2 regions of the Desulfitobacterium hafniense DCB-2 genome follow, and region 2 is predicted to be linked to the other one. Evidence: a T-box and tRNA genes for the amino acid it is inferred to sense, from the RefSeq annotation. Region 2 holds a T-box; the other holds one or more tRNA genes.
What was found. The T-box of region 2 lies ahead of tyrS (tyrosine--tRNA ligase). A T-box ahead of a tRNA ligase gene usually reads a tRNA of that ligase, here a tRNA-Tyr.
Positions count from the first base shown of each region.

Region 1: it encodes a tRNA-Tyr, which carries the amino acid that the T-box ahead of tyrS (tyrosine--tRNA ligase) is inferred to sense. The anticodon was not compared.

Region 1 is NC_011830.1:440,397-456,336, reverse strand. Features, by position in the region: gene DHAF_RS02155 (EAL and HDOD domain-containing protein) at 1-850, opposite strand, end outside; gene DHAF_RS02150 (methyl-accepting chemotaxis protein) at 922-2,925, opposite strand; gene DHAF_RS02145 (ATP-binding protein) at 3,130-6,186, shown strand; gene DHAF_RS02140 (response regulator) at 6,246-7,376, shown strand; gene rplL (50S ribosomal protein L7/L12) at 7,452-7,826, opposite strand; gene rplJ (50S ribosomal protein L10) at 7,985-8,509, opposite strand; ribosomal protein L10 leader region at 8,537-8,672, opposite strand; gene rplA (50S ribosomal protein L1) at 8,738-9,430, opposite strand; gene rplK (50S ribosomal protein L11) at 9,480-9,908, opposite strand; gene nusG (transcription termination/antitermination protein NusG) at 9,956-10,483, opposite strand; gene secE (preprotein translocase subunit SecE) at 10,558-10,776, opposite strand; gene rpmG (50S ribosomal protein L33) at 10,886-11,035, opposite strand; tRNA gene DHAF_RS02100 (tRNA-Met) at 11,198-11,272, opposite strand; tRNA gene DHAF_RS02095 (tRNA-Tyr) at 11,281-11,364, opposite strand; gene sigH (RNA polymerase sporulation sigma factor SigH) at 11,554-12,207, opposite strand; gene rlmB (23S rRNA (guanosine(2251)-2'-O)-methyltransferase RlmB) at 12,469-13,209, opposite strand; gene thyX (FAD-dependent thymidylate synthase) at 13,199-13,903, opposite strand; gene DHAF_RS02075 (Mini-ribonuclease 3) at 13,935-14,408, opposite strand; gene cysS (cysteine--tRNA ligase) at 14,439-15,872, opposite strand; gene cysE (serine O-acetyltransferase) at 15,878-15,940, opposite strand, start outside.
Region 2 is NC_011830.1:1,646,536-1,662,475, reverse strand. Features, by position in the region: gene DHAF_RS07770 (hypothetical protein) at 1-393, opposite strand, end outside; gene nspC (carboxynorspermidine decarboxylase) at 601-1,731, opposite strand; gene DHAF_RS07760 (saccharopine dehydrogenase family protein) at 1,736-2,941, opposite strand; gene lgt (prolipoprotein diacylglyceryl transferase) at 3,014-3,829, opposite strand; gene DHAF_RS07750 (alpha/beta fold hydrolase) at 3,907-4,767, opposite strand; gene DHAF_RS07745 (ABC transporter permease) at 4,990-6,183, opposite strand; gene DHAF_RS07740 (ABC transporter ATP-binding protein) at 6,180-6,914, opposite strand; gene DHAF_RS07735 (efflux RND transporter periplasmic adaptor subunit) at 6,898-8,139, opposite strand; gene nagB (glucosamine-6-phosphate deaminase) at 8,416-9,231, shown strand; gene DHAF_RS07725 (hypothetical protein) at 9,244-10,143, opposite strand; gene DHAF_RS07720 (small, acid-soluble spore protein, alpha/beta type) at 10,316-10,462, shown strand; T-box leader at 10,758-11,014, shown strand; gene tyrS (tyrosine--tRNA ligase) at 11,067-12,299, shown strand; gene DHAF_RS07710 (radical SAM protein) at 12,253-13,266, opposite strand; gene DHAF_RS07705 (ABC transporter substrate-binding protein) at 13,398-14,480, opposite strand; gene DHAF_RS07700 (ABC transporter ATP-binding protein) at 14,506-15,294, opposite strand; gene DHAF_RS07695 (FecCD family ABC transporter permease) at 15,294-15,940, opposite strand, start outside.

The DNA.
Region 1 (15,940 bases), 1.2 Mb from region 2:
CGGCATTTTCAACATTCTGCATATCCTTTAACAGCATCAGGGCAATCCATTGATGCATTTCTTTAATCCCGATAAAGGATAACGCGTGAGGAATGGACTGAATCTTATTTTTTGAACCCATATACACCGAATTAGCCAACTTCAATAGTTTATAGGAAAGCCCTAAATCACTTTTTATAATATTGGCCATAACTCCATAACTGGGCTCCGCTGAATTCAGCTCTTCAAGAACACTAAAAAGGTTGACGTTAAGGGTTACCACCTCTTTGGACTGGATTATGGCGGGCTTACTGAAAAAGTACCCCTGAAACAGGTCATAGCCCATAGCCGCCGCTTGTCTGAACTCTTCCCTGGTTTCAATCTTCTCGGCTAAAAACTTTACATTTTTACCGCAGCGTTTCATCAGGCTGGATTGTTCATTTTTACTGACAGCCGGAAATTCTATCTTAATAATATCAGCCATTTCGATTAAAGGCAGATTGTTTTGATCGGCTACAAAATCATCGAGAGCCAGCTTATAGCCCATAGCCTTCATCTTTTTGCAGGCCTCTACCGTAGCCGGAGTGACTTGGTCCCGTTCCAGAATTTCCACCACAATATTTTCCTTGGGCAGCAAGAAAGGAATATCACTGTCAATCAGCTTTTTTGAGAAATTGATAAAGGCATTGCTGCCATCAGTCAAATCCTGGAGTCCCATGACAAGAAAGGTGTTGTAAATTAATTCGGCGGTGGCCTGGTCGTCGTCAATGCCGGAGAAAAAATTATCACGGCTCTGTCTGTACAAAAGTTCATAGCCGTAGATTTTCAGGCCTCTGTCAAAAATAGGCTGTCTCGCCAGAAAAGCGTCCATTATCCGCACCCCCTTGCCGACCTGAGCTTATCCGCCTCCCACTCAAGCCAGCAGCAGATTATCCCTTGAATTTATATTTTAAATTTCCTTACTAAAGCCTGCAGATTATCCGCACTGTCTTTAACGCTATCCGTCTCCGTTTTGATTTCGTTAGCCTTATCTTTGAGCATGGCCACTTGAGCGGCGACATGAGCCGTTCTTTCGGACCCGGATTCCGTGGCTCTAGCTATCTCGGCAATTCCGTCCGCTACCGTTTTAATTGAAGCAAGCAGCTCCTGGGAAGTGGCGCTTAGTTCTCCAGCCCACCCATCAATGGTTTGGGCGTCATGATCATAGTTTTCCCCCACCAGGACGGATTCCTTATAGTTTTCAACCACTTTGGTGTCAATGTATACCAGCATCTGCCTGGAGGTATCCGCCAGGTTCTCCACCACTTCAAAAATAACTCCTAAGGTATCTTGAATTTCTTTCACCGTATTCTGGGAGTTTTCCGCTAATTTTCGTATCTCTTCCGAAACCACCGAAAAACCCTTCCCGGCTTCGCCGGCCCTAGCTGATTCAATAGCCGCATTTAAAGCCAATAGGTTGGTTTGCACAGCTATCTGCAAAATAACCTCGGATAAACTTTTAATTTTGGCCACTTCCGTGGTTTTTGCCAAGGCGGCATCCATCGTTTGCTTGATAGCTGAACGAGTCTGATCCGCCTCGGCCTGCAGTTCGAAAGCATTGTCCTTTAAGGAGACCGCTTTCGAGCTGATTTCATGAGCGGATAAGGCTCCTTCCTGAGCTTTTATGGCTACGACTTCCACCGCACTGGCAATTTCAGTGGAGGTTGCGGTTATTTCTTCCGTAGAGGAGGCCGTTTCCTCCATCCCGGCCGACAATTCCTGCACGGTTGCCGCCGCGTTTTCCAACTCACCCGTGAGAACCCCTATATTTCGATGGGAGGCAAGGATCGCCGTATTGACCTTATTCGTTTCCGCAATGATTCCCTTAACCACTTCATGGATATTTTCTATGAATAAATTAAAGTAATCGGACATCTCCCCGATTTCATCTTGAGCTGAAACCGCCACCCGTTTGGTCAGGTCCCCTTCTCCCTCAGCGATGTCTTTGAGCATGGCAGTGATGGCCTTAATCTTGCGGAGGATCATAATCCGAAACATAAATACCACGCAAAAACCCATAAAGACTCCTAAAACGGCCATAAAAACCGCCTGATTCATGATCAGCTTTTGGCTCAGCATCGCGGCCATATTATAGCTTTGTCCAAGAAAAAGCATCCCGCTGACTTTTCCTGTAACATCAGCAAGGGGTGTATAACCGACAAAATACTTTGAACCGTTAATAGTCGTTGAGCCATAATAAGCTTTTCCTTGCTTCAAAACGGTATCGATAATCCTTTGATCTTCCATTTTGGTGCCGACGAGACGAGTGCCGTTTTTGCTCATAATCGTCGTCGCAATTCTCTCATCGCCTAAAAATACTGTCACATCACAATTGAAGATTTTCTTTTGCGCATCCACATAGTCATTTTCTGAAAGAGCATATCCCAGGGATACGGCACCGTAAATACGGCCTTCCTCATCCTGCAGGGGCGCACCGGCCCGGATTGAATAGTTTATCGACGTCCCTTCTTCAATGCCGACAGAGGCCTCCCCTTGCAGGGCCTTCTGAATATTGACCTGGTCAATAATACTGTCCCCGTATTTTTCCGGCTCATGAGTCCGCACAAATACCTTTCCTTCTTGGTCGGTAACCACCAAAAAATCAAGCTCCAATGTTTTTAACGCCTGTTGACCGATGGCCAGCGCCCCTTGGCGGTTCCCGGTTCGAATCGCCTCGAGCAGCCCAGGGGATCCTGTCAATAATTCCGTGGCATTTAAAGCTCTTTGCTGCCTATTCTGGAGTTCTTCGCTTAAAACAAGGGCCTTGGCCCTTACCTCATCCTCAATATTTTGGTTAATAACACTTTCCACTGTTAAGGAAATGATAAAGTAAACCGCTATAGTAAAAACCGCCACACATCCCGCCATTAACACCGATATCTTCCCTGACAAACTGTGGATTTTCATAAACGCCTCTCCTTTGATGCGAACTAATCATTTTAATTTAAATAATTTAAAAATTAATTATTATTTTAACAAAGGAGTCTGAACATTTTCTGAACAATTCCTTAAAAGTAAAACATTTAAAATTGTCGTAAAAATGACTATAAAAATCTTCCCGCTTTATATAGAATAAGAGAAAAGGCTACTAACTCGGAAGGATTCTCTATTATGAACAATACCAACATGCAAAAGTCCTTTTTCGTCATCATGTTGCTGATCATGGCTGCCAGTCTTGCTGTACCGCTCTTCCGCCTCTCCCTGTCCGATATCCCCAAAGCCGTAAAAGGCACCCTGGATCTAAGGGATTATAACGGAGTGCGCGACAAAACTGTAAAATTGAGCGGTGAATGGGAGTTTTATTTCGGGCAGCTTCTGACTCCCGAAGACTTTAAAAACCAGGAACCCTCAGGCAAAACCATTCAAAATGTTCCCGCCAGTTGGGGTTCTTATCAAATAGAAGGGGAGCATTTACCCCCTCAGGGAAGCGCCACCTATCGTCTGAGAATCCTGCTTCCTGCCGAGGGAGGAAACTTCGGGATTAAAATCACCTGCATATCCGCCTCCGCCAGAATATTTGCCGATGATCAGCTTATTCTGGAATGCGGCAGCCCTGGAAACTCACCTGAAACCACCGTCCATAAATATTATGCAGATACCGGCTACTTCCAAACAGATGACGGCGAGGTAGAAATCCTTGTTCAGGCGGCTGACTTTTCTTATGTCAACAGCGGCATCCTTTATGAAATTCACTTTGGCGATCAAAAATCCATTGCCGCCCTGCGGATGTATGACTCTTTCCTTGATATATCCCTCATATCCGGAATGTCTTTTCTGGCCCTTTACTTCTTCGGTTTAGGCCTGCAAAGAAAAAAGAGCGCCGAGATCCTGTTTTTTGCCCTTTATTGCTTGGTTTCATCACTCCAGGCTTCTGTTCGTTCGGAAGCACTACTAAATTATGCACTCCCTGCTTTATCGTATAATACCTCCTTAAAAATTCTGATCATTTCCTATACTTTATGTCTTTATGCCCTGATCAAATTTCTCTATCACGCTCAAGAAGGCGGTTCTTCCCGCCGGGCTAACCTGATTATCGATGGTATAACCCTATTTTTTATCTTGCTGGACTGGTTCACCGATTTTTACTTATGGGGATATATCTATACGGTTGCTTTGGTCGGTCAGATTTATGTACTTTTTTTACTTATTGCCCTTCTCGCCAAGAACACCAAGGGTGGCAGCGAGGGCCGTTATTATCTTTTTTCCGCTGTAGTGAGCTCCCTGATTCACTTGCTGACCATCCTCGCTAATTTTATTCTGCTCTGGGAATCCAATCTGTTCCTTCCCGTTTTTCAGCCGATTTTTGTTTTGTCTTTAGCCTTGTACATGTCCGAAAAATATGAGAACTCCTTCAAAACCATTGAAAAACTCAGTGACCGGCTGGTGGTTTTAGATAAATTGAAAGATGATTTCCTGGCCAAGACCTCCCATGAGCTGAAAACGCCCTTAAATGGCATCATCAATATTTCCCAGTCCCTTCTGGATGGCGCGGGAGGCAGCTTAAGCCGGGCCCAGGCCGAAGATATCCGCTTGATCACCAGCATCGGCAAACGGCTCTCCACCCTGGTTTATGATATTCTGGATTATTCTAAGTTAAAGGTCATGGACATTCAATTGCATATTGTTTGTCTGGACGTGCACCAGGTTGCCGAATCGACGGTGGATATTTTCCGTTATTTGATCAAAGGAAGACCCATCACCCTGGAAAATAAAATACCGCCCAATCAGCACTTGATTTGGGCGGATGAGAACCGGTTAAAGCAGATCTTCTCCAATTTGCTGGATAATAGCCTTAAATACACAGAGCTGGGGAGCATTTCTCTCAGCTGCCGGCAGGATGGAGGGTTTCTATGGATCCAGGTCAGCGATACAGGCATCGGCATCCCCGCCGACAAGCTCAAAGACATTTTTGCCCCCTATGAACAGCTGGGGGAACAATCGGCCAACCAAAGAGGAATAGGGTTGGGGCTGACCATAACCCAACAGCTGATTGAACTGCATGGGGGACAGATCGTTGCCCGTTCCGAGCCTGGTCAGGGAACCTCCTTCACCTTCTCAATACCTCTTGCCAAAGACAATAAACCCCAGAGATCATTGCCGGGGGACTATGTGGGATACGACGGGTCTGAATCCTTAGCCACTGAAGCTCTTCCCCAGACAGTTCATGTGGGAGGAGAATTCTCTATTCTTGTCGTTGATGATGAGTTCTCCAATCTAAAAGCCCTGATGAATATCCTGACCCTCAATCAATACAATGTGACCGTGGCGATCAACGGAGAAGCGGCGCTGCATCTCCTTAAAGGAGCCTTTCACTACGATCTCTGCATTCTTGATGTTATGATGCCGGGTATCAGCGGCTATGAAGTTTGCCGAAAAATCAGGGAAACCTATTCCCCCCTCGAACTGCCGATCCTGCTCCTTACTGCCAAGGCCTTACCGGAGGATATGGAGGCGGGTTTTCGAGCGGGTGCCAACGATTTTATCGAAAAACCCTTTGAAGTCAGGGAGCTTAAGTGCCGCGTCAGCACCCTTGTCCAGTTGAAAAATTCTATGGATCTGCTGCTGAAAAAAGAAACCGCTTTTCTGCAGGCCCAAATCAGACCTCATTTTCTATTCAATGCTCTGAATACCATCTACTCTTTTTGTTATACCAATCCCGGCAAGGCAGGGGAGCTGCTTGCCGAATTGGGGGTTTTTTTAAGGAGCAGCTTTGATTTCTCCAGCACAGCTTCCCTGGTTACCGTCGAAAAGGAACTTAGACTGGTCAAAGCCTATGTAGCTATTGAAGAAGCCAGGTTCGGCAGTCAGCTTGAAGTGGAGTACGCCGTTGAGCCCTCTGTGTTAAATTTCTCCATTCTTCCCCTCATGATCCAGCCCATCGTTGAAAATTCAATCCGGCATGGCTTGCTGAAGAGAAGCCAGGGCGGAAAGGTCTCTTTGTCTCTGACACACTCTGAAGACTGCATTCAGGTAGAAGTCATAGATAACGGTGTCGGTATCCCCGCTTCCGTCCTGAAGGATTTGATCCATGCAAAATCCGAAACCCGGGGAGTTGGTTTGACCAATATCAGCCGCAGGTTGCTGCGCTTCTATGGGACCACTTTAACTATCTTCAGCGTGGAAGACCACGGGACAACCGTTTCTTTCCGCATCCCGGCCAAAACCTGATTGACAAATATCCTAAACCGCCACTCATAACTAAAGTCTTATAGAAAGGAGCTGCATCGATGCTAAGAGCCATTATTGTAGATAATGAAGAACCGGCGACCCAGATTCTGCAGATGCTTCTGGAAAAAACCGGTCAAATCAGGGTTGTCGGCACTTTTCTCAGGGCGGCAGACGCTTTATCCAGCCTAAGGCTAACCAAACCGGATGTTGCTTTCCTGGATATTGAAATACCTGACACAAGTGGCCTGGAGCTGGCCAATCATATCCTGGCTATGGACAGCGATGTGGAAATCATCTTTGTGACCGCCTATGATCACTATGCTCTGCATGCCTTCCGGGTCAATGCTTTAGACTATTTATTAAAGCCCCTCCTCCCGGAAGATGTGGAGAGAGCCGTCAGACGCCTTATCAAAAGAAAAGGGTTAGCCAAGGATTCTGCCCCGGAATCTCCTTTGGGAGCCAATATTCATTATTTCGGAAAATTTTCAGTGTACGGCCCCGCCAGCAAAAAGCCAGTTAAATGGCGGACATCCAAGGCCGAAGAACTTTTTGCCTATCTGGTGCAGAATCTGGAAAAGGAAGTTCCCAAGTGGCGAATCTGCGAAGCTCTCTGGCCGGAATACCATAGCGAAAAGGTGGATATTCAGCTCCATACTACCGTATATAAACTAAAAAAAGTGTTGACTGCGGCCAATATCCCTTTCGATTTAAGTTTCAGCAACGGCTGCTATTGGCTGAGCCTTCCCCAAGCAGCCATTGATAAGGTCGAGTTTGATGCCCATATCGCTTCCTCCGTCCCTGTAAATCAAAGCACCATTGCGAGATGCGAACATGCCCTTTCTCTCTATACCGGAGATTACTTGGAGGAAAACGGCTATCTGTGGTCTTTGGCTCTAAAAGCCGAGTATGGGCAGAAATTTTATAAGCTGGCGTCTTCCGTCGTAAACTTCTATATGACTCAAGGTGATTGGGTCAGAGCAGAGAAGATTCTGCGCAGTATTTTAGAACGCTGCCCTTTAGATGAAACTGTACATGAAATGCTCTTAACCTGCTATTTTACCCAAAAGGACCGGACCGCTTTTATTACCCACTATCATACTGTACGAAAGCTTTTCCAGGCCGAATTGGGACTTGAGCCTGGAAAATCCATACAAACTCTGTATCACAGTCTTCTCAAGAGAATGGATTAAACCAAAGAAGGCGCCCTCCTCTCACCTTTATGGGTGGAGAAGGGCGCCTTCTTTAAGCACTATTATAGGCTAAACTTACTTAACTTCGACAGTTGCACCAGCTTCAACGAGCTTAGCTTTGATAGCTTCGGCATCATCTTTGCTGACTTTTTCTTTAACAGGCTTTGGAGCGCCGTCAACCAGTTCTTTAGCTTCTTTCAGGCCAAGACCGGTGATTTCGCGAACAACTTTGATGACGTTGATTTTTCCGGCACCAGCATTCATAAGAACAACATCGAATTCGGTTTGCTCTTCAGCAACAGGAGCAGCAGCAGCGCCAGGAGCAGCAGCTACAGCTACAGGAGCAGCAGCACTAACACCAAATTCTTCTTCGAAAGCTTTGACGAGCTCAGCAAGCTCGAGAACGGTTAAGCCTTTTACGGCTTCGAGAATTTCAGCAGTTTTAGACATTGAAATTTTCCTCCCTAATATCACTTAAAATTAATTTTTGTTTTGGAATCCATTTACGGAAATCATTATAATTCAGTTACGATGCTTTGAGGGCCAGGCCCCCCATCATAACCCGAACATCGTAGTTCCCATCCTCAGCGCAGCGTTTTAAATCCTGCTTACGCCTGAGCTTCTTTAAGCTTACGCACTTCTTCCAAGGCATAACCCATTTTGCGGATTGGTCCTTGAAGTACATTGGCCATGCCGACGAGGGGTGCTTGCATTCCTCGCAGGACTTGAGCAAGGAGAACTTCGCGAGAAGGAAGTTCCGCAAGGGCTTTAACTCCCGCTTCGTCAACGACTTTTCCTTCGACCACGCCTGCTTTGATAGCAAAGGTCTTCGAGGTCTTAGCAAAATCAGCTAATACTTTAGCTCCAGCCACTGGATCAGCACTGAAAGCAACGGCTGTAGGTCCTTCCAGATATCCATCCAAACCTTCGATACCGACTTCATGAGCCGCCCGGCGAACCATGGTGTTTTTCAATACATGGTATTCGACACCGGCTTGACGCAGTTGGGCACGCAGTTGAGTTACTTGAGCAACGGTCAGGCCGCGATAATCAGCCAGTACGACCCCTGTGGAGTTTTGGAACCGCTCCTTAATCTCCGCAACCACTTGTGCTTTTTCTTCGATATTTGGCACTTAAGTCCACCTCCTTCCGAAATACCCACACTAATAGAAAAACCCCCGCTTTGACTGCAGAGGTTAAGAAGGCCCAATATAACTTAAGGCTATCTTTCCAACCTCGGCAGGGATATTAAGCTCTAAGAGCACCTGCTGTCTACAGTGGAAGGCTATTCAATTCTAGTAGAGTATAGCTTATCTATGCAAACCTGTCAAGAAATATTCCAGACACTTTTTGGAATCCAATTAATTGGCTTTGACCGGGTTAATCCGTACTCCAGGTCCCATAGTAGAGGACACTGTGACGCTGCGGATATACTGACCCTTAGCGGCAGCCGGCTTCGCTTTAACCAAGGTCTCAACCAGAACCTTATAGTTCTGATAGAGTTGTTCTTCGCTGAAGGAAACTTTGCCGATAGGGGCATGAATGATACCGGCTTTGTCAGCACGATATTCAATCTTACCGGCTTTGATCTCTTTGACAGCTTTGGCTACATCAAAGGTAACGGTACCGGTCTTGGGGTTTGGCATAAGTCCTTTAGGACCGAGCACACGACCCAGTTTACCGACCATACCCATCATATCCGGTGTAGCAACAACCACATCGAAACCAAACCAACCCTGCTCGATTTTCGCAATCATGTCTTCAGCACCAACAAAATCTGCACCGGCAGCCTCAGCTTCTTTAGCTTTATCGCCTTTAGCGAAGACTAACACACTGCGGGTTTTACCGGTTCCGTGAGGAAGCACAAGGGCTCCACGGATTTGTTGGTCCGCATGACGGGTATCGATACCGAGCTTGAATGCTACTTCAACAGTTTCGTCAAACTTTGCTTTAGCGATCTTCTTAACGACTGCTAAAGCTTCCATAGGCTCATGAAGAGCAGCACGGTCAAAAGCTTTAACTGCTTCTTGATAGTTTTTACCTACTTTGGCCATTCTTTAACCTCCTAGTGGTTCTTCGGGACGAGCCCTCCCACAAAAATCATTAACCTTCGACGATGGTGATTCCCATACTGCGCGCAGTACCTTCAACCATACTCATAGCCGCTTCAACGCTTGCTGCATTGAGGTCTTTCATCTTGGTTTCAGCGATCTCACGAACTTTAGTTTTGCTCACCTGAGCCACCTTTTTACGGTTAGGCTCTGAAGAACCTGAATTAATGTTCGCAGCTTTCTTCAACAAAATAGATGCTGGCGGAGTTTTGGTAATAAAGGTAAAGGAACGGTCCTCATAAACGGTAATTTCAACCGGAATAATTAATCCCGCTTGATCCTTTGTACGCTCGTTGTATTCTTTGCAGAAGGCCATAATGTTGACCCCGTGCTGACCAAGAGCTGGACCAACCGGAGGTGCCGGATTTGCTTTACCTGCGTTGATCGCTAATTTAACCAAACCAACGACTTTCTTTGCCATAGTTACACCTCCTTAATAGGGTAATTTCCTGCCCAGTGAGAAGGACACTAGTCGACTTTCTCGACCTGAGCAAAATCAAGTTCCACCGGAGTCTCCCGTCCAAACATGGACACAGATACCCGCAGCTTCCCTTTATCTTCAAGGATTTCCCGAACAGAAGCGATGAAATCCTTAAAAGGACCTGATATTACACGTACGTTTTGACCCACGGTATAATCCACACGTGTACGGACTTCTTCCACACCCATTTGCTTTAGAATAGCTTGTACTTCATGATCCAGCAAGGGAATGGGCTTGGCCCCGGTGCCGACAAAGCCTGTCACACCCGGAGTATTGCGCACCACATACCATGAATCGTCCGTCATATCCATTTCCACCAGAACATAGCCCGGGAAAACTTTACGCTTGGCGATCTTCTTCTTCCCATTTTTGATTTCAATCTCATCTTCCATGGGAACAAGAACACGAAAGATTTTATCCTCCATGTTCATGGATTCTACGCGCTTTTCAAGATTGGTCTTCACCTTATTCTCATAGCCGGAATAAGTGTGAATAACATACCAGTTCTTAGTCATATTTCGAACAGGAACCTCCAATACAAGGCCCCAAACTAACTTGCCTTACTTTCAGGGGCAACCTGTTTGAGTACCTATCCGAGAATCTTGGTCATTAAGATACTTAATCCGCTGTCTACAACCCACAGCATAACAGCTACAATAGCCACAGCGACGAGAACCACTCCTGTATAAGTCAAAAGCTGTTTGCGGTCCGGCCAGTGTACTTTTTTAAGTTCACTCCATACTCCTTTAAAGTACTCTGTGGACTTTTCTTTTGCAGGAGCATTCGTTTGCTTCTTAACTGCGCCCATCCAATCACATCCTTACAAGACTCTGAGCCACCATCATTGACAACGCAGCCCGGCGTACAGACTTTTGGGCCAAGACATAAAGACAATTCGCCCAACGCCCAGCTATAAATTACTTGGTTTCTTTGTGAGCTGTGTGGGACTTGCAAAACTTACAATACTTTTTAACTTCCAAACGATCCGGGTTATTTTTCTTATTTTTTATGGAAGCATAATTCCGGTTTTTGCACTCGGTACAAGCTAAAGTAATGCCAACACGCATTCACGAACACCTCCCTGGGCACAACTAAAAATCCGCATTCAATCCATGCTCATAATACATTATCATATGTAATTTAGCATGTCAAGAATTTGAAAAATTTAGTATGCAATATAATTCAATATAAAAAAACCGCAGAGCTTTAGCCATGCGGATTTTCGTCTTTGGTTGCGGGAGCCGGATTTGAACCGACGACCTTCGGGTTATGAGCCCGACGAGCTACCGCTGCTCCATCCCGCGATGTTTAGTGGTGGGCAGGAATGGATTCGAACCACCGTACCTTTCGGAACAGATTTACAGTCTGCCGCCTTTAACCACTCGGCCACCTACCCAAGTCACTCATTCATTATATACCAAAAGCTAAAAAAATACACCCTTTTTCTAAAAGAAATCTACAGTAAGTGATTGAGTTGAACTCGAAAATGAAAAACCGACTCCATCAAGCCGGCACATGATCCTCTCATAGCAGAGCATAGCTTGTTCTCCAAAATGCACATAAATCCGGACTCCTGACTTCAAGCTTATCCATCACGACGTTCTAAGTAACGCTCAAGCTTCCTTTTTACTCTTTGGAGAGCATTATCAATGGATTTCACATGTCTATGTAGGTCTACAGCAATCTCTTGATAGGATTTTCCTTCAAGGTAAGCCATCAGGACTTTCCACTCCAAGGAACTCAAGATCTCACCCATCTTTTCTTCGATATCGTCGAACTCTTCCTGACTGATGATCAATTCCTCCGGGTCGGTTATTCTGGTGCCGGAAATCACATCCAATAAGGTTCTATCCGAATCTTCGTCATAGATAGGTTTATTTAAGGACACGTAGGAATTCAAAGGAATATGCTTTTGCCGGGTAGCCGTCTTAATGGCGGTAATAATCTGCCTTGTAATACACAGCTCAGCAAAGGCTCGGAACGAGGAGAGCTTATCACCACGGAAATCTCGAATCGCTTTGTAGAGTCCAATCATACCCTCTTGGATAATATCTTCACGATCTGCTCCGATCAGGAAGTATGATCTTGCTTTTGCTCTGACAAAGTTCTTGTACTTATTAATTAAGTATTCCTGTGCTTCGGCATCACCGTTTTTGGCCAGCTCTACCACTTCTTCATCCACTATGACTTCATTCGTGTCGCACTCTTCCAACGCTTCAAGTTGGGCGTTAAGTGTCAAAGCGATCCCTCCCGTATCATGGTGATGAAGATGTTGTAATGGATTATCGCTCTTGTCCTCAAGAACATACTCATTATACCTTGAAAAAAACGGAAGCGTCAAGGCGAAGTTTTAGAGGTTATGTCGTCTCATGCACTCTACAAGCCGGGTTTGGGCTTTTGGCCCCGGCCCTTTCCATGATTGGCTCCAATTATCCCATAGTTTAGGTTGATTTACAAGATTTTTGCAATACAAATCCATTATGGGGTTATCCTTTATAACCTAATTCCTGCTGCCCCGCTGACGAAGAACCTCGTACATAAGAATGGAACCCGCCACACTGGCGTTTAATGAATTGATCCGTCCCTTCATAGGCAGACTGACGATCTCATCACAGGTCTCCTTGACCAGCCGGCTCAATCCCTTCCCTTCGCTTCCGATGACGATGACCCGCGCCCCTGTGAGGTCGGACCGGTAGACTTCCGTTCCCTCCGCTTCAGCTCCTGAGACCCAGCATCCTGCCTTTTGGAGGTCCTTCAGGGTCTGAACCAGATTCCCTACCCGGGCTACCAGGACATGCTCTACGGCACCGGCTGAGGTCTTCGCTACTGTGGCGGTCAGAGATACACTGCGCCGCTTGGGGATAATTACCCCGTGGACTCCCGCAGCATCGGCGGTCCGAATGAGGGCACCCAGATTATGGGGATCTTCCACTTCGTCCAGAACAAGGATAAAAGGATCTTCCCCTTTTTCTCCGGCCAGAGCGAGGATATCGTCCACTTCGGCATATTCCCGGGGGGCGACGTAGGCCAGGATTCCTTGATGCTTGGCTTTTTCAGTTAAACGATCCAGAGCTGCTTTATCCACAAATTGAAAGGGAATCTTCTGAGCCCGGGCATGGCTGACTATGTCCTGGAAGCGGCCGGCCGTGCCTTCCCCTTGCAGGAGGAGCTTATTGACGGGTTTGCCCGATTGGAGAAGTTCCCAAACAGCGTTGCGTCCATAGACGATTTCATCGGTCATAGATTAGGGTCATCCTTTCCGCTTCCTTCTTCAGTGCCTTGATCCGTCCGCAGCTCATGGCCCCTTCGTGACAAACCCCTTGAGTGACACAGGTAGGCCCGGCTTGACCAAAAACATTAGGGGCAACTTCCCGGACCAGCTCCAGCATTTTTTCGGCCAGGATGCGAATTTCCCACTGGGCGCGCATGCAGGTTCGATGTTCGAAGAAATTCAGCAAAGAGCGGGCATTAAAGGTAGCCATCAACGAGGTGGTGCAGGCATTGGGAAGGATATAACGGGCATCCTCTGCGGGAACCATCGCCAACAGAGCTTGGTATTCCTCCTGCAGAGTGGCCATAATATTCTCGAAGCGTTCCTGGGTTTGGGGATTACGGCGTATGGTCGGGGGGGTGACGAAGTCAAACCCCTCTTCTTTTACATACCGCTGTGATCGTTGAGAATAGCTGGCGATCCGATGGCGAACCAATTGATGGGATAACGCACGGGATACCCCATCGATGGAGAATTGAAAGCTAATGTGTTCAAAGGTCGAAAGATGACCCATGGCGCGAAGCTTCTGGACAAGATTGGCTACCTTTTCCTCATCCAACTTTTCCATGAGCTCCGGAACCGGATCAGGCGAATAGCACAAACGAGCAGCGGCAGCAATGACTTTTTCCGGATCCGGTGTGTATTGAATCAGTTCAACATTCACTTCTCTCTCCCCCTATATTCCTCCCCCGACTTCAGCAGTCTATCTCCGACTGCTCCGCCGGGCTCAATGCATCAGTGATGGATTCTTCTTCCTTGGCTGTTTCTCCCTTGCCTTTTCCTTCATCCTCTTCCCCAACAAATTGGTCCACCTGCTCAAAGGCCCACAGCATACGCTCTGTCCTGCCGGTTAGCTGCCAATAGCCTACCAGCGCTTCAAAGCCGGTGGCATAGCGGTATGTTACGACATCGGTGCTTTTAGGGTGGCCCCCTTTAGCATTTCTGCCCCGGTGAACCACCGAGAGCTCCTGTTCATCGAGATGAGGGAGAATATGGTGAAGAAGCTTGGCTTGGGTCCCCGCCCGGACATATTGGGTAGCCAGGCGGTGAAGTTCATTAACCTTTTCATAGCCATTATTGAGAAGATGGGTCCTGACCCAAAGCTCATAGACCACATCTCCCAGATAGGCCAGGGTAAGGGCATTCATTTCCTGCCAGGATCTTGGCATGGGAGCGGGCAGAATGCCCTTCCCTCCTTTCTATTTCAGGGTCCAACGCGCCCCTTGAGGAGTATCTTCCAGAACAATTCCCAGATCTTTCAGCCGGTCCCGGATCAGGTCGGACATTTCCCAGTCTTTCTTTTTCCGGGCAATGGCTCTTACTTCCAGGAGGAGCTCCATGACTTGATCCAGTTTTTGGTTGCCGGCTTCAGCTTGGTTGGCAGGCTTAGCCAGATCAAAGCCCAGGACATCAGCCAGCTCCCAAAGGGTAGCTCTGGCTTTTAACAGACCTTCCGAGCTGTAGGGATAAGCTTGCACATGAGCGTTAATGGCTTTCCCCAACTCAAAGAGGCTGGCATAAGCCAGGGCGGAGTTAAAGTCGTCATCCATAGCCTCTGCGAATTCCCGGCGGGCTTCTTCTGCTGCTGCCCTTAGCTTTTGCCCGGAGGCGGCATCTGCGGAGTTTTGTCCCTGGCGGCCCAGTGCTTCATCGGCCAGGCGGATGCTGGTCTGCAGACGCTCCAAACCTTTCTGAGCCATCTGCAGATTCTCATCATCAAAGTCCAACGGACTGCGGTAATGAGTGCCCAGAAGATAAAAACGAATCACTTCCCCGGGGAAATGTTCAAGAATCTCCCGAACCGTAAAAAAGTTCCCCAGGGATTTGGACATTTTCTGTTGATTGATGGTTAAAAAGGCATTATGCATCCAATACCGGGCAAAGGTCTCGCCATGGAGATATCCTTCCGCTTGGGCAATTTCATTTTCATGGTGAGGGAAGACCAAATCTCCCCCTCCTCCGTGAATATCAAAGCCGGAGCCCAAATACTTCAAGGACATGGCACTACACTCAATATGCCAGCCGGGACGGCCTTTTCCCCAAGGGCTTTCCCAAAAGGGCTCCCCGGGTTTGGCATTTTTCCACAGTGCAAAATCCATGGGGTTCTGTTTGCGTTCCCCTACTTCCACCCGGGCACCGGCTTGCATATCCTCCAGCGTCCGGCCGGAAAGCTTACCATAAGCGGGAAGCTTGTCCACGGCAAAATAAACGTCCCCGTCCACAGCATAAGCTAAGCCTTGCTCCTCCAGGCCTTTAATAATCTCGATCATCTCCGGAATATGATCGGTGGCTTTGGGATGTATGGAGGCCGGCATCAGGTTAAGAGCTGCGGCATCCTTAAAATATTCTCCGATATAATCCTGGGCCAGCTCCAGGGGATCCCTTCCCTCTTCCTGGCCCCGCTTGATAATCTTATCATCAATATCGGTAAAATTTTGAACGAAGGTCACATCATAGCCTTTATATAAAAGATAGCGGCGGATCATATCAAAGACAACAAGCATCCGTCCATTGCCCACATGGAAGTAGTTGTACACCGTTGGGCCGCAGGTATACATGCCCACTTTGCCTTCTTCCCGTGGCTTAAACTCCTCTTTTTGGTGGCTCATGGTGTTGAATAGTCTTAATGCCATTGCATTCAGCTCTCCTTTTCCCCTAGTTTTTTCTCCAGATAATTAATCCGTTCCATGAGGATTTGCAA
Region 2 (15,940 bases):
AATGGTATCAAAAATATTTACCGGGAGGGTGCCGGAAAAGCTGGTTCCGCTTCTGGCCATTTCCGTACTTTGACCTGATACATATAAAGTGGCAAGAGTCTCCGCCTTCGTTTCCTTAGGTGAGATGTTAAAGGTTACGGGGACAGTGAGACTGTCTCGGTCAAAAGTGCCCAATGCATAATCATAGCTATCGATAATGCTTGCCTGGCGTTTCAGCATCGAATCGATATTGGCGTAAATACTGTTGATCTGGCTTGACTGGGCAGATGTCATATCCATAAGTTGATTCCGTGTATTTTGGAGTTCATCCTGCAGACCTCCGATCCGGACCAGGGTCACCACCTGTAAAAGGATGAGTATGGAAATTATAATCGGGACTATGTTTTTTTTCATTACTTACCTCCATTGTTACGTTTGTAAACTCTGCCCCTCTTTAATTCGACTCACCTTAGCGTCTCTCCTTCTCATTCAATACTACTCAGAAAAAGGGCCGAAAGCTGATTCGCGTTTTTCATCCTCTACCAGTGCCGCCTAAAAGAATAGCAAAAGGCCTGCCGCCCCACGTTTGCAAACGTTTGGTGACAGGCCCTTCTGCTCCAGCTAAGATAATCGGTTTTTGAAATCCTCATAGCCAAAACGGCGAATCAGCTTAAAGCCTTCTTTTTCATTGTAGAGCATAATATTGGGCAGGTTTACCCCGTTGAACATATTATTCTTGACCATGGTGTAATGAGCCATATCGCAGAAGATAAGCTTGTCCCCCGGCTTTAAGGGTTCGGCAAAGGAATAGTCGCCGATCACATCCCCGGCCAGACAGGTATTGCCGCCCAACCGATAGGTGTAGGGATGTTCCCCCGGCTCCCCTCCATTGATAATCGCCGGACGATAGGGCATCTCCAGGACATCGGGCATATGGCAGGCCGCCGAAGCGTCAAGTAAGGCGATCTTCATTCCATTATCCACGATATCCAGCACCTTGGTGACTAGGAACCCTGTATTTAAGGCGATGGCCTCTCCGGGCTCCAGATAGATCTCCACTCCGTATTTTTCCTGCAAATGAAGAATACAGCGGACCAGGGTCTCAATATCATAATCAGGGCGGGTAATATGATGGCCGCCGCCCAGATTCAGCCATTTCATCTTCCGGAGATGTTCACCGAATTTCTCTTCCACCACTTTAAGGGTGCGTTCCAGGGTATCCGAATTCTGTTCGCATAGGGTATGGAAATGCAGCCCAGCGATTCCCTCAAGTTCTTCAGGCCTGAAATTGGCCAGGGTCACTCCCAGCCGGGAATTCTGATAGCAGGGGTTATAGATATCCGTGGCAATCTCCGAATACTCAGGATTAACCCGAATTCCACATTCAATGTGGCCAGGATGGTTTTTCACCTTATCTTTGAATTTGCGCCACTGATCAAAGGAGTTAAACACCATATGATCACAATACCCCAGCAGCTCGTCAAACTCCTCTTCGATATAGGCCGGTGAGTAGACATGAACTTCCTTGCCCATCTCTGCAACGCCAAGTCGCGCCTCAAACAAGGAGCTGGCGGCGATACCCTTCAGGTATTGGCCCACCAAAGGAAACACAGCATGCATGGAAAATCCTTTCAAGGCCAGCAGGATCTTGCACCCTGTCCGCTCTTGAACGGATTGCAAAATCTCCAGATTTCTCCTGAGCAGGTTTTCATCCACCACATAACTGGGTGTGGGCAGTTCTTTTATATTCATGACTTTATTCCTCATCCAATAATGTGGGGGCAAAATCTTCCCGCCAAGGCAATCCGTACTTATTCAGGTCTGCCATAAAGGGATCGGGATCAAACTCTTCAACATTATAAACGCCGGGCTTCTGCCATTTTCCTTCCATAATCAACTTAGCGCCGATCATGGCCGGTACCCCGGTGGTATAGGAGATAGCCTGAGAGCCCACTTCAGCATAGCATTCCTGGTGATCGCAGATATTGTAGACATAATAGGTGCGGGGCTGACCATCCTTGACTCCTTGGATAATGCAGCCGATATTGGTTTTGCCCTTGGTTCGCGGTCCCAGGGAGGCCGGATCAGGCAGGACAGCCTTGAGGAAATGGAGGGGAATGATTTGCTGACCCTCAAACTCAATAGGTTCGATGGAAGTCATGCCCACATTTTCCAGAACCTTTAAATGGTTGAGATAATTATCGGAGAAGGTCATCCAGAAACGGATCTGTTTGATTCCCTTAATATTCTGTGCTAAAGATTCCAGCTCTTCATGATAGAGCAGGTAGATATTCTTGGGCCCAATCTCCTCAAGATCATAGACCTTCTTCACGGACAGGGGATCGGTTTCAATCCACTCTCCCTCTTTATAATAACGACCCTTGGCAGTGATTTCCCGAATATTGATCTCCGGGTTGAAATTAGTGGCGAAAGGATAACCATGATCCCCGCCATTGGCATCGACAATATCGATGGTATGAATCTCATCAAAATAGTGCTTTTGGGCATAGGCGCAGAAAACACCGGTTACCCCGGGATCAAAACCGCTTCCCAATAAAGCCGTTAATCCGGCTTGGGCAAATTTTTCCCGGTAGGCCCATTGCCATTTGTATTCAAATTTCGGCACATTGGGGGGTTCATAGTTGGCAGTGTCCACATAATGAACGCCGGTGGCCAGACAGGCCTCCATAATGGTCAGGTCCTGATAAGGAAGGGCCACGTTGATCACCAGCTCCGGTTGAAACTCCTTAATGAGTTGGATGACTTCTTCTGTCTGATCGGCATCAACCTGAGCGACCCTGACTTTAGTCCGGCTGCCGGTTAATTTATCTCGAATATCCTCGCATTTTTTCAGCGTCCGGCTCGCAATGCAAATTTCCTCAAACACCTCAGGAACTTGACAGCATTTGTGGGCGACCACATTGGCCACACCGCCGGCCCCAATAATCAAGGCTTTTCCCATGTTAAGACCTCCCATTTCAAATAAATTCACAAAGATGATTATAATGAATGTCGAAGAGTTTATCAACAAGAATTATCCATTGCTGTCCATCAGATATTTCCCTTCATAGTCCAAATGCTCTTTAAACAATCTTTTGCGGAAAACGAACATCAGAATGCCCACAGTAATCAGGATTAAGGATAAAGCTTGGGATACCCGCAACCCGGGAATCAGGTAAAGACTGTCCGTGCGCAGCCCTTCAATCCAAAACCGTCCCAGCCCATACCCGATGAAATAGGTGGCCAACAGCTGCCCGGTAAATTTCGTTCTCTTGCGAAAATAGATGAGCACAGCAAAAACAGCCAGATTCCACATGCTTTCATAGAAAAAAGTGGCTTGGTGCCATTCCCCTAACCGGTCGATCAACACAGCATAGGGAAAAAACTGCAGGTTAGGATTGGTGACCAGGTTGCCGAAAGCCTCCTGGTTCATAAAATTCCCCCAACGGCCAATGGCTTGTCCTAAAATTAAACTGGGCACCACCATATCGATCAGCCTAAACAAAGGAAAGCCATTTCTTTTGGCAAAGATCAACGCCCCGATAAAGCCGCCGATCACACCGCCGTAAATAGCCAAGCCGCCTTCGCGGATGGCAAAGATGCGCATGGGATCATCGGCGTAGTTGGCCCATTCAAAGATGACATAATAAGCCCTGGCCCCGATGATTGCCAAGGGCAGAACGATGATTAAAAAATCGAAGATCATATCCCCTTTTAATCCCTGCCGCTCTGCTTCCCGACTGGCTAACCATACTCCCAGGATAATGCCGAAGGCAATAATTGCCCCATACCAGGCAATGTTCAAACCTTCAATACCAAAGAGATTTTGAACTAAAAAACGATCGGTCATGTGGTGCTCACCTTTCTATGCTTCTTTAAGTCCTTCTCAAAGTGTACCACAACACTATTTGTCATACAAACAGTTGTTCACAGGTTTTGTCCGGCGATGAAATCCCCCACTACTCTGGCAAACTCCTCGGGGCGCTCTTTCTGGGGCCAGTGCCGGCAGCCTTCCATAATATGCAGTTGGCAATTGGGGATCAGCTTGCTGGCCGCCAAAGCGTCTTTGAGGGGCACCGCCTTATCCTTGCTGCCATGGATCAGAAGGGTTGGCATGGCTATTTCCCCGAGGCGGCTATACAAATCCGTGTGCAAACCGGTCCTGGTGATTTCGCTTCTTTGAAAGGAGATAAAGGGTTTCCCGGCCTCAGGCTCCAGCATCCCATCCCGGACCTCTTCCACCAAAGCCTCGGTGACCTTTGACTTATCTCCGAATAAGTTGTAGGCCAGGGACCAACGAACAATAGCGGGGTACTTGCCGGTCCATTGGTATAAATTGTCGTTTAATTTCGAGCGGGTGTACCAATGAGTCAAACGGTGATAGGGAAGCTTGGGAAACAGCCCCCAGGCGTCGACAGGCACCAATAATCGGATCAGCCCGGGATAATTAAGGGCCATATTCAAACTAATGCCACCGCCCAGGGAAAGCCCCACCAGCACCACCGGCGGGCATTGGAATGCTTCGATAATCCCTTTCACTGTTTCAGTGTAGAACTCAAGGGTGTATTCACCGTCAATGGAGTCGCTGCCGCCATAACCGGGCAAATCGGGAGCAATCACCCTATAGTTTTCTCCCAAGAGCCGTATAACCTCAGCCCAGGACATCATGGCTGAATCCACTCCGGCGCCATGTAACAGGACAATCGTTGCCACGCCATTTCCGGCATCAAAGCATTGTATGTTTATGCCCTGCACCGTAATCATCTTCTTATTAATATCAACAGCCATTATGCTCAACCCCCTCCATTCTATTCTTTCTTAATCATTCCCCTTTTATTATTAAAGAAAGCCCGGCTGTAGCTGAGCCGCTGGGGAAAGCGGCTGCCTAGCTGCCCTTATGCTTAGAAAGTATAGTGTGCAAGTTTTTTACTTTTTACATAGTGAGAAATCCCCTGCCGGTTTAATCTCCGCAGGGGATTTTACTGCTTATTCTATATCTGCATTAACACATTACTCATAACGCAAAGCTTCAACAGGACTCATCTTAGCGGCTTTGCGGGCCGGGTAAAGGCCGAAGAAAAGCCCGATGGTCGTGGAAAAGCCAAAAGCAATCACAATCGTGAGGGGGGAGATGGCCGGCGGAATCTTCGCCAAGCCCGCGGCCAGGACACCGCCGCCGATGCCAAGCAAAGCACCGATGGCCCCGCCTATGGAACAGATGACCACTGCCTCAATGAGAAATTGGATCATAATATCCTTATATCTGGCTCCTAAAGCCTTGCGGATGCCGATCTCCCTTGTCCGCTCAGTCACTGAGACCAGCATGATATTCATGACCCCGATCCCCCCTACCAAGAGGGAGATCGCAGCGACAGAGCCGATTACCAGCTGCAAGATGGTCATAATGGTGTCAATCTGTTCCACATCCTGCTGCAGGCTATAGGCATAATACCGATCCTCCGCATGATGACGGCTGTTCAGGATCTTTTTGGCCTGGTTCATAGCGCTGTCGGTTTTATCCTTGCTCACGGCACTGCCTTCCACATAAGGAACATAATCGATATTAACCATGGTCCGCAAAGCGGAGTAGGGAATATACAGGGATGAACGCTGATTCGGCCCGCCCATCAGGAAACTGTCATCCCGCTGGGTTATGCCAATGACCGTATAGGAGGCGCCAAAGATCGTGATTTGCTTTTTCAGAGCTTCTCCCCGGCCGAACAGGTCTTCTGCCAGCTTGCTGTCGATGACCGCTACCCTCCGGCCTCCCTTTTCATCTTCTTCGGACAGGAACCGGCCTTTTTCCAGCTGAATATTTCTGATCTGCTTGTACTCAGGCCAAACCCCATAAGCATAGACCTGTTTGCTCTTTCTTTCATATTGGGCAGAAAAAGACCATGAATCAGCCGGGGAAATGTATTGAATATCGGTGGCTACATTGCGGATGACCTCTAAATCCTGAACGGTCATCATATCAGCTTCGGTAAGAGAAGATTGTTCATCACTGCGGGGATAGACACAAAACAAATTGGTGCCCATCTTCTCCAGAGAAGACATAATCGCCGCCTGGCCCACCTGCCCGATGGCCACTACGGTAATGACGGCCGCTACCCCGATAATAATGCCGAGCATGGTCAGGGCCGAGCGCATTTTGTTGGCTCTGATCCCTTCGAAAGCAACCTGAATGCATTCTTTTAAATTCATACCGGCTCCTCCTCAGCAGGGAGTCCGGCCAGAATGTCTCTGGCCTGAACCGGCTCTTGCACCCCTTCATCTTCCCTGAGCAGACCATCCCGGAATTTAAGGATTCTCTGGGTATGCCGGGCGATTTCCGGTTCATGGGTGACCAGGACGATGGTAGCCCCTTGCTGATGAAGCTCCTGAAAGATCGCCATCACTTCTTCTCCCGAGCGGGTGTCGAGATTGCCGGTGGGTTCATCGGCCATGATGATGGCCGGATTATTGACCAAAGCCCGGGCAATGGCTACCCGCTGTCTCTGCCCCCCCGATATTTCTGTGGGGCGATGAGCCGCCCACTTCAGCAGCCCCACTTTTTCCAGGGCATTGTAAGCTTTCTCTTTTCTTTCCTTTTCCGCAATTCCGGCATAGATCATCGGCAGCTCAACATTGCGCAAGCAGGATATTCTCGGCAAGAGATTAAAGGTCTGGAAGACAAAGCCGATTTTAAGGTTGCGGACCTTGGCCAGATCTTGCTCCTCCATATGGGAAACATCCAGTCCATCCAGGATATACTGCCCGGCGGTGGGCGTGTCCAGGCACCCTAAAATATTCATCAATGTGGATTTCCCTGAACCTGAAGGGCCCATAATCGCCACAAAACTGCCGGCCGCGATATGGAAGGTAACCCCTTTCAAGGCCGTAACGGCAATTTTCTCCGTATGGTAGACCTTAACTAAGTCAGTTGCTTTGAGCATTAACGATCACCTGCACTCCGTCCTTGATTTGTCCATCGGGGTTCAGAATGACCTTTTCTCCCACTTGAAGACCCGCGACAATTTCCATGAACAGCTCATTGCTTAAGCCTGTCTGCACTTCTTTTTCGCTCACTATCCCATCCTGCCCCACGACATAGACCAGTTTCTGACCTTCACCCTCAATAACTGCTTCCAAGGGAACTAACAATGCTTGCTCTTTTTGCTGGAGGATGACTTTAAGATTAACATTAAAACCGGGTTTTAAGGGAGATTCTCCTTCTGTAGCCGGCACACTAATCCTGATTTTCACTTGGGTTTGCTCACCTTGAGAGGTTGCCACCACCTCGGCTGTAGGAGCAATGGTTTCAATACTGCCAAGCAGGGGTTCCTTAAGCAGGGCGCTGTTGGTTATTTCCACCTGATCTCCTACCTTAAGCAGGGCGGCGTCCACTTCATTGATCCCTGTTTCAATCAAAAGCTGAGCCGGATTACCGATTTGCGCCAGGAGGGTTCCATTCTCCACTTCCTGACCGGCCTTGACCGCCAAATTCAGGACGGTCCCATCATAAGGGCTATGTATCGTGGCTTTCTGCAATTTTTCCTGGGCTTTCTGGTAGAGCACTTCGGCTTGCTTCAGCTGAGCTTTAAGCAAAGGTAAATTAGCCTCTTGTTCTACCACTAAGTTTTCCTGGGCCTCAGTCACCTTTTGCCCGGCCTGCTCCAACTCCTTAAGGCTGGCCGCACCGCTTTCCATCAGGACTTTTGTATTGTTATAATCCTTTTGGGCCGTGTCATAGGCTTGTTGAAAAAGTCTGATGTTTGATTCACTGTTGATGATTTTGACCCGGAGTTCCTTGCATTCCAGATCCTTTTGGGATGCTTCCACACTCAAGCTGCTGGTATCCATCACCAGGATAATCTGGCCTTTGCTTACTTTATCTCCAGCCTTGACCGGAATCTCCTGGACCGTGGTCTTGGTATCCGCCTTAAATTCAGCCAGGTCTTTAACTTCTAATTTACCGCTGGCAAAGACATTTTGTTCGAAGTCGTCCTGAACCACTTCCGCCGCACTTACAGGGATCAAGCCGGCCTGCCGGCTCAAAACCTGGGAAGCAATCAGCACCCCGACGAGCAAAATAAAGACGACGATTAGTTTTTTGCGGTGTCTCCGCAAAAATGAACCCCTTCCATGAACATTGTTTGCAATACTGGCATCTGGTTGCATAATCTCCTCCTGATAGATAAAATAATTTCTTTGCATAAATTACCAAGATATCAATAGGTTCATTATAACAGTAATTTCCCAGCAAACTTATAAAGAAACTATTAATTTTTCCATAAAAACTATGATTTTCCTGATGATCTGCTAAGACTTTTGCCTTTTTTTAAAATTGATTTTAATACCAAGAGTATTTATCTTTGCATAGACTTTTAGTAAAATAGATAAGTATCTTTAATTGTATCTTCAATCCTAATTATTAGAATGAGCTGGGAGAAAAACATGGATATTATTATCAAAGAAAATTATGAACATATGAGTCTATATGCCGCAGACATCATTGCCGGTTATGTTCGGTCCAAGCCGGATTGTGTGCTGGGACTGGCCACGGGAAGCACTCCCATCGGCACTTACCGGGAGCTGATCAGAAAACATAAGGAAGAAGGCCTTGACTTTTCCCAAGTCAAGACCTTTAATCTGGATGAATACCTGGGAGCCGGAATGGATTTGGCGAAGCCTTATCCACTGGATCAAAGCTATGCCCGCTTCATGCACGAAGAGCTGTTAAAACATATTAATATCAAAAAAGAAAATATCCACATACCTGATGGCTTAAGCAAAGAACCAAAAAAGTTCTGCCAGTGGTATGAGGACGAAATCAAAAAGGCCGGGGGTATCGATCTGCAGCTTTTAGGACTTGGCGGCGACGGTCATTGGGGTTTCAATGAACCCGGTTCATCTCTCGGTTCCAGAACCCGGGTTGTGGTCTTGACTCAGCAGACCCTGGATGATAACTATGAAGCCTTCTACAAGAAAGCCGGCATCGAGCGCAGCCAGATGCCTCATTTTGCCATCACTATGGGCATCGGAACCATCCTGGAAGCCAGGAATATTTTAATGATCGTCAATGGCCCTAAAAAAGCCGGCATGGTCGCCCAATGCTTAGAAGGTCCCGTGACCTCTCAGGTTACCGCATCGGCTATCCAGCTGCACAGCGGCGAAATCACCGTAGTGCTTGATGAAGGAGCAGCTTCCCAATTAACAAACTCTGCTCATTACAGACATACCGAAAACATTAAATGTGCGTATGGGTTGTGAAAATTTTAAGTTTCAAAAGAACTCTTCTCTTTCATCGGTGGTATAAAAAAGCTGCCTCATTTCTTGATCGTTAATTGAATCCCTACAGGCCAGGAGCCGTTTCCTGGCCTGTTCTCTTTCCAGGGAAGCTCTGGCTTTTAGATCCTCTAACACCTCAGGTATCCCGCCCTGGACCAGCCTTCTTTTAACCTCGGCAAACAGGGCCTGGTTTCCGCACAAAAATTGCCCTTCCTCCAGAACCTTAGCCGCCACCATGGATTCAAATCCGACAAATTCCAATTGCCTCTCCACTGTGGCAAGATCCTTGATCACATAATCGATTTCCTCTTTATAACCGGGATGTTTAAGTAAATAAAATTTCCACTCATAGATGGCGGAGTCCAGCTCTTTGATCATCTCTTCAGACAAGCCTTGATAAATAACCACGATATCCAGATCAGAGCCATTGACCAATTTACCTGTGGAAAACTCAGGCCTTGGTTCAAGATGAGCCATGTCATAGGCCACATCGCCTGCTATAATAAAGCAGGTTTTTTCTTGAATACCTTGCGGATCCGGCTGAGCTGCTATGATTTTTTCCATAATATCCTTGGCCAGCGCCAATTTATCTTTACTGATCCTGATGATGGATTGATGGAGCTGTTCCGCCTTGATCCGAGCTTCCTCAGACTGTTCCTGCAAACTAAGCACCGTGTAATTGTAAAATTCTCTGATGATCGAAGGAGAAAGCCGGGCAAATCCTTCCACCTGTTTGTCCAGCCTGAGATACTTGGTGCCAATGGCTGTCGTGACAATATCAGCACATTGATTGCACTCCTCCCAAAGATCAAAAAGATTCAGGGCGGTTTTTTCGTGGATTTCTTTACCTGTCAGGGGTCCATGAGCTTCAAGCAAATGAATAAGCTTCTCCATACGCAAAATCCTTTCAATGATAATGCAAGGCCTTCCCACCGGGTTTTTCAATGTCATTCCTCTTCACAGTCCATAAATTTCCTGATTATTTGTCCTGAAATCGGGTAAATTAGAATCAGTGATTCAGCCTCAAAAAACCTAAACTACTAAACATCTTGGGAGGTAATCAATCATGGCAAAGTACAATTTACCTGTAGACAAAAACACGGTAGCAACCCAATTTAACGTCACCTTAGGTCCGGATGCCACTTCCCGTCAAAACGGTTCCGTTGGTGGAGAAATGGTTCGTCGTACATTTGAAAGCTTTGGCAAACGATAAATAACTGCCGCTAAAGGCCAGCAAACGCTGGCCTTTAGTATTTTTACGCTCTATTAAAATCTTTATTCCACTTCCCCCGCCCTGAAGCGGGTCCCCTATTTCAGTTTAACCCTTTTCAGCCTAGCATAACACTCTCCTGCCTTCTGAGCAACTTTCTCAGACGCTTGAGCGAACCGACCTTTGAATTGGTGCATGAGTTGACACTTGACAACTCTCCCTTACTTTACTACAATAGACCCTAATTTAATATCTCCAATCAAGATTTGCAGAGCTTTCTGCATTTCGGAGTAGCAAAACAAAAGCTGTGATAAGAACAAGTAATAACCCGTACCGCAAACAGAAAGTTGCCGGCTGATGAGAGGCGCTTGGCAGGCTGGTTATGAATACCTCTTTGAGCTTCACACCGAACATCTTTCAGTAGGCTGTGACGGTTTCCTGCACACGTTATAGTGCTAGAGTATACCCATATCCATGGCGTACTCGAAGAGGCGGGCAATGGGAATTGTTCGTAAAGGTAAGGTGGTAACACGGGAGCATACTCTCGTCCTTCTGGCAATGAAGGACGGGAGTTTTTTGTTTTTATTTTAATCAAGGAGGAGTCACTATGCAAACAATAGCAGAACAATTTCAGATCATTACCAAAGGAGTCAGTATGCTGGTCAATGCTGAGGAACTGAAAAACAAACTGGCGGAATCCCATAAAAACCGCCGCCCTCTGGTCATCAAGCTGGGGCTTGATCCCAGCGCACCGGATATTCATCTGGGCCATGCCGTAGTGCTGCGCAAAATTAAGCAGCTGCAGGATCTGGGTCACGAAGCGGTGATCGTGATCGGCGATTTTACCGGCAAGATCGGTGATCCATCCGGCAAAGCCAAGGGCCGCACAGCCCTTTCCGATGAACAGGTTAAGGAAAATGCCCGCACCTATTTCGAGCAGATCTTCAAGGTGCTGGATAAGGAAAAAACCACGGTCCGTTATAATAGTGAATGGCTCAGCAAACTGAATTTCGAGGATGTTCTCAAGCTTGCCGCCACCACTACGGTGGCCCGGATGCTGGAACGGGACGATTTCCAAAAGCGGTTCAGCGGCAATGTCCCCATCGGCATCCATGAGTTCTTCTACCCTTTAATGCAGGCCTATGATTCAGTCGCTCTGCAAACAGATATAGAGCTGGGCGGCACCGACCAGACCTTTAACATCCTCATGGGCAGGACGTTGCAAAAGGCCATGGGGCAGCCCCAACAGATCGCCATGTTTATGCCGCTTTTAGAAGGGCTGGACGGCGTGGAAAAAATGAGCAAGAGCCTGGGGAACTATATCGGAGTCTATGAGCCTGCCCCGGTGATGTTTAAAAAGGTCATGGAAGTCCCCGATCCCTTGATTCTGAAATACTTTGAACTGGCCACTGATGAACACCCGGACCGCATCGAAGCCTTCCGGGTAGAGCTGGCCCAGGGTAAAAATCCCCGGGATGTCAAATATGCTTTGGCCGAGATCATCACCCGGCTGTATCACACAGAACAGGATGTCATGACTGCCAAAGCATATTATGAGGCCGCCTTCAGCAAGAAGGCCATCCCCGCTCAGCTCCCCGTGCTGCCCGTCAAGGCCCGAAGCCGGCTGATTGAGCTTGTTCCCCTCCTCGTCCAAAGTGGCTTTACCGCCAGCAATGGGGAATTCAGACGTCTGGTTCAACAAGGGGGCGTCCAGCTCAATCAGCAGAAAATCAGTGATCTGGACCGGGTCTTAGCCGATGGAGATGTCTTGAAAATCGGTAAAAAATGTTTTGTTAAAATTGTGACTGAAGGGCCCGGTAATCCGGCATCTCACAAGTAACCTCCAGATTCATGCCCTCCAGGACCCTGGCCACCTGTTGGCGCTTATCGACCACATAGGCTCCTTCCCCGATGGCATAGACATCCACATCCGGAGTCGCCGGGGGTTCCTTTCTGGTGATGGATACGCCGAGCAGTTGGCTGCCCCCTCCCGCCAGATACCACAGGGGTATATCATCATTGCTGTTGCCTGCCGCCAAACTGATCTCCAGATTGGGCAGAATCAGGCGGGCCATCGCCGTGATCAGAGCAGTATCCCAGGGTGAGCAGCGGGACCTGTCCTTATAAAGAGTTCCCGGAAAAGGCATAAAACGGGATAAACGCAGCTGATAGAGTTTTTTAAACTGCTGCAAATAGAACAAATGCTCAATTCTCTCCTGATCGGTTTCCCCCAGTCCCAGGAGCATCATGGAGCGGCTGGGCATATCCGCCTCTTCACAATGGTGCAGCAATTCACGGCGCCGTTCCAGACTATCACCGGGCTTGGCCCTGGCAAAGATCGCCGGCGTGTTGCACTCCAGGGAGCTGGTAACGCTGTCGATGCCCAGTTTCTTTAACTCCAGAACGGTTTCTTGCCGAAAAGACGGTCCCAGATTGATTTCCAGCTTTAAGCCTGAACGGGTTTTAATGGCTTGCACAAGCTCCAGCAGCTGTTCGTCATACCCTTCGTCCAGATCCGTTCCGCCGCTGATATGGAACTGCTGAATCCCCAAACTTTCAATGAGTTCCAGACCTGTCAGCAAAACATCGGTGGGAAACAGCTTTTCTGTATAATAAGTGCAATAGGAGCAACGGGGCTTGACCAGGCAAGGGAAAATACCGCCTGAGCCTGAAGACCACCATAAGCGTTTACCAAAAACTTTGTCTCTGACTTCTGCCGCCTGGGCAAATAAATCATAGGCTTTATCCGGATTCCGGGCACTTTGCAAAATGAGCAAAGCCTGCTCACTGGTTAAATTCGGATACATGTCACTCCCTCTTTTCCATAGGATTATCCGCTGTAGAATTGTCCCGCTGTATTGAATTGTAGCTCTGCGTAAACGTACAGCGTCAACGCAGAGCTACTGGGTTGCAACGGCTGCTCAGCCGGCCACAATCATTATTGGCCCATAATCTCCTTAAGCTGGTCAGCATTGAAATCGTATTTGAAGAAGTGGCTGTAGAAGTAGGAGATATCTTCCGCCAGCTGGCTGTCCGTTACGATCTCGGGATAGAGTTTGTTCATAGCCCACATAATGGTCAGGGGCTGTTCGGTGGTGCGGTTGCCCCAGACATGAGCAATGCGGGGGACGATATAGATGGCGCCGTTCTTGACAGCGGTAATCTCACCCAAACGGGCGTCTGCCAGGACGTCTTTCTTCTCGGCGGCGCTGGCTACGAACATCACATCCGGATTCCACTTCAGCAAATCCTCCAGAGTATAGGTCAGGGATTCTTTATTCGCTTTCGTCATAGCCTCGCTGGTCACGCTGATGCCGCCGGCTTTATCAATCCACCATTCGGCGATCACATGGGGTTGGGAGAATTTGCTCACGTTGCCATAAACCACGGTTTTCTTATCGGCATCCTTAATATCTTTGGTCAGGTCTGCCGTTTTGGCCAACATATCATCGAAGTATTTCAGATAATCGGCGGCAACTTCCTGCTGGTTGAGCACTTCGCCCAGGAGAGTGATGCATTCTTTGACATCTTCGGTCTTCGTCCAGGAAAGCTGAACCACATTGAGTCCTTGCTTTTCCAGCTGTTCGGTCAGGTCGGTACTCATGGTCAGGCAAACATCCGGTTTGGCGGCCAGGATATTTTCCATCAGCAGTTCGTTGTCCGCACCTTGGAAAGGTTTCAGATTCTTGATATGAGGTGTGAATTGGTACTGATATTTTTCCCAGGTGGGGCTTTTGACAAAGGATGGGGAGCCTTCGTTGGCGAGTCTTTCCCCTGCGCTCAGGGTTTCCACAAAGGCGTTAAGAACGCCGATGGAGCCGAAGGTTCCTACAGTTTTAACTTCAGCAGGCAGAGTCACTGTGCGTCCGGCCATATCGGTGACTGTGCGTTCAGTTGGAGTGCTGGCCTCTGGTGCAGCCGGTGGATTGGCAGGGGCCTGGCTGGTTTGTCCGCAGCCGGCCAGGCTCACAGCAAGCAGAGCCGCCATAAGCAGGGCAAGAATTTTTCTTTTCAGTTTCATGATACCTCTCCTTTTGTTTTGTTTTTTAATTATTCATAACCGGGATACACACTTTCATAGCGGTATCCATAGCATCCAATCTGGCTTCAGCTACACAGACAGGGGTAGAATAAAGCCTGGTCAGATTCTCGGTGGTTACGACCTCATCAGGGTGTCCTTGGGCCATGATCACGCCGTCCCGCATGAGCACCGCTTTGCTGCAGGCCAGAAAGGCGTGATCCGGAAAATGGGACGTCATTAAGATGGCGTACCCCTGCTCAGCCAAGGCTTTGATCACCTTGAGCATTTTTACTTGGTTATAATAATCCAGATTGGCGGTAGGCTCATCCATGACCAGAATTTTGGCCTGTTGGGCAATGGCTCTGGCGATCAGCACCATCTGCTTTTCTCCGCCGCTCATCTCATTAAAGGGATAGCTGCTCATGTGCAGAATTCCCATCTTCTCCATGGCTTCTTCAGCCAGCTTCCGATCCCGTGCCGAGGGCCGGGCTCCCAGGGACAGATTGACGACCCGCCCCATCTGTACGATCTCCGCGGCTTCGTAAGGGAAAGCCACCGTGGTAGCCTGAGGGACATAAGCCATCATCTCCGCCCGCCTTTTGGGGGAAATTTTGCTTAACTCCAAACCATTCAGGGTAATCCGGCCGCTTTTCATTTTATTGAGGGAAAGGATGCATCTGAGCAGAGTGGTTTTACCGGTCCCGTTGGGCCCCAGCAGGCAAAGAATCTCATGGCTGTCCAGATCAAAGGAAATATCTTTGAGGATGATTCGTTCCGGTTGGTAGTGGAAACTTAAGCTTTTAACACTCAGCATCAGGACCACCCCTTTTTCACTCTGGACAGCAGGAGGACAAAGACGGGAGTACCCACCAAAGCTGTCAGTACGCCGAGGGGGAGTTCAACCCCTTCCACACCGCGGATGATATTATCGATCAGGAGCAGAAAAACCCCGCCGATAAAGAAGGATGTGGCCACCAACTTAGAGTAATTGGCACCGGTAAGCATCCGGGCAATATGGGGGACGACCATGCCCACCCAGCCGATAATACCGCAGATACTGACGGAGCAAACCGTCATCAGGGTGGAGCTGCAGATGACTATCAGCTTGACCAGGGGCACATTGACCCCCATGGTGGCCGCCTCATCCTCCCCGGCAGCCAGAGCATTGATTTGATTGCGAAACAGGAAGAGCAGCGCCAGGGAAAGCACCATGGCCGGCAGCATCAGCATCACATCCTGATTGGCCCCTTTGCCCAAGCCCCCCATCAGCCAAAAGGTAATGGCCGGCAATTGGTTTTCCGTATCGGCTAAGGTCTTGATAATAGAAATCAAAGACTGAAACAAGCTGGAAACCACAACCCCGCCCAGAATCAGGATCGTAATCGTCTGCCTCCCGAAGACATAAGCGATGATATAGGCGGCTATAACGGCGATCATGCCAAAAGTAAAGGCCGTGGTCT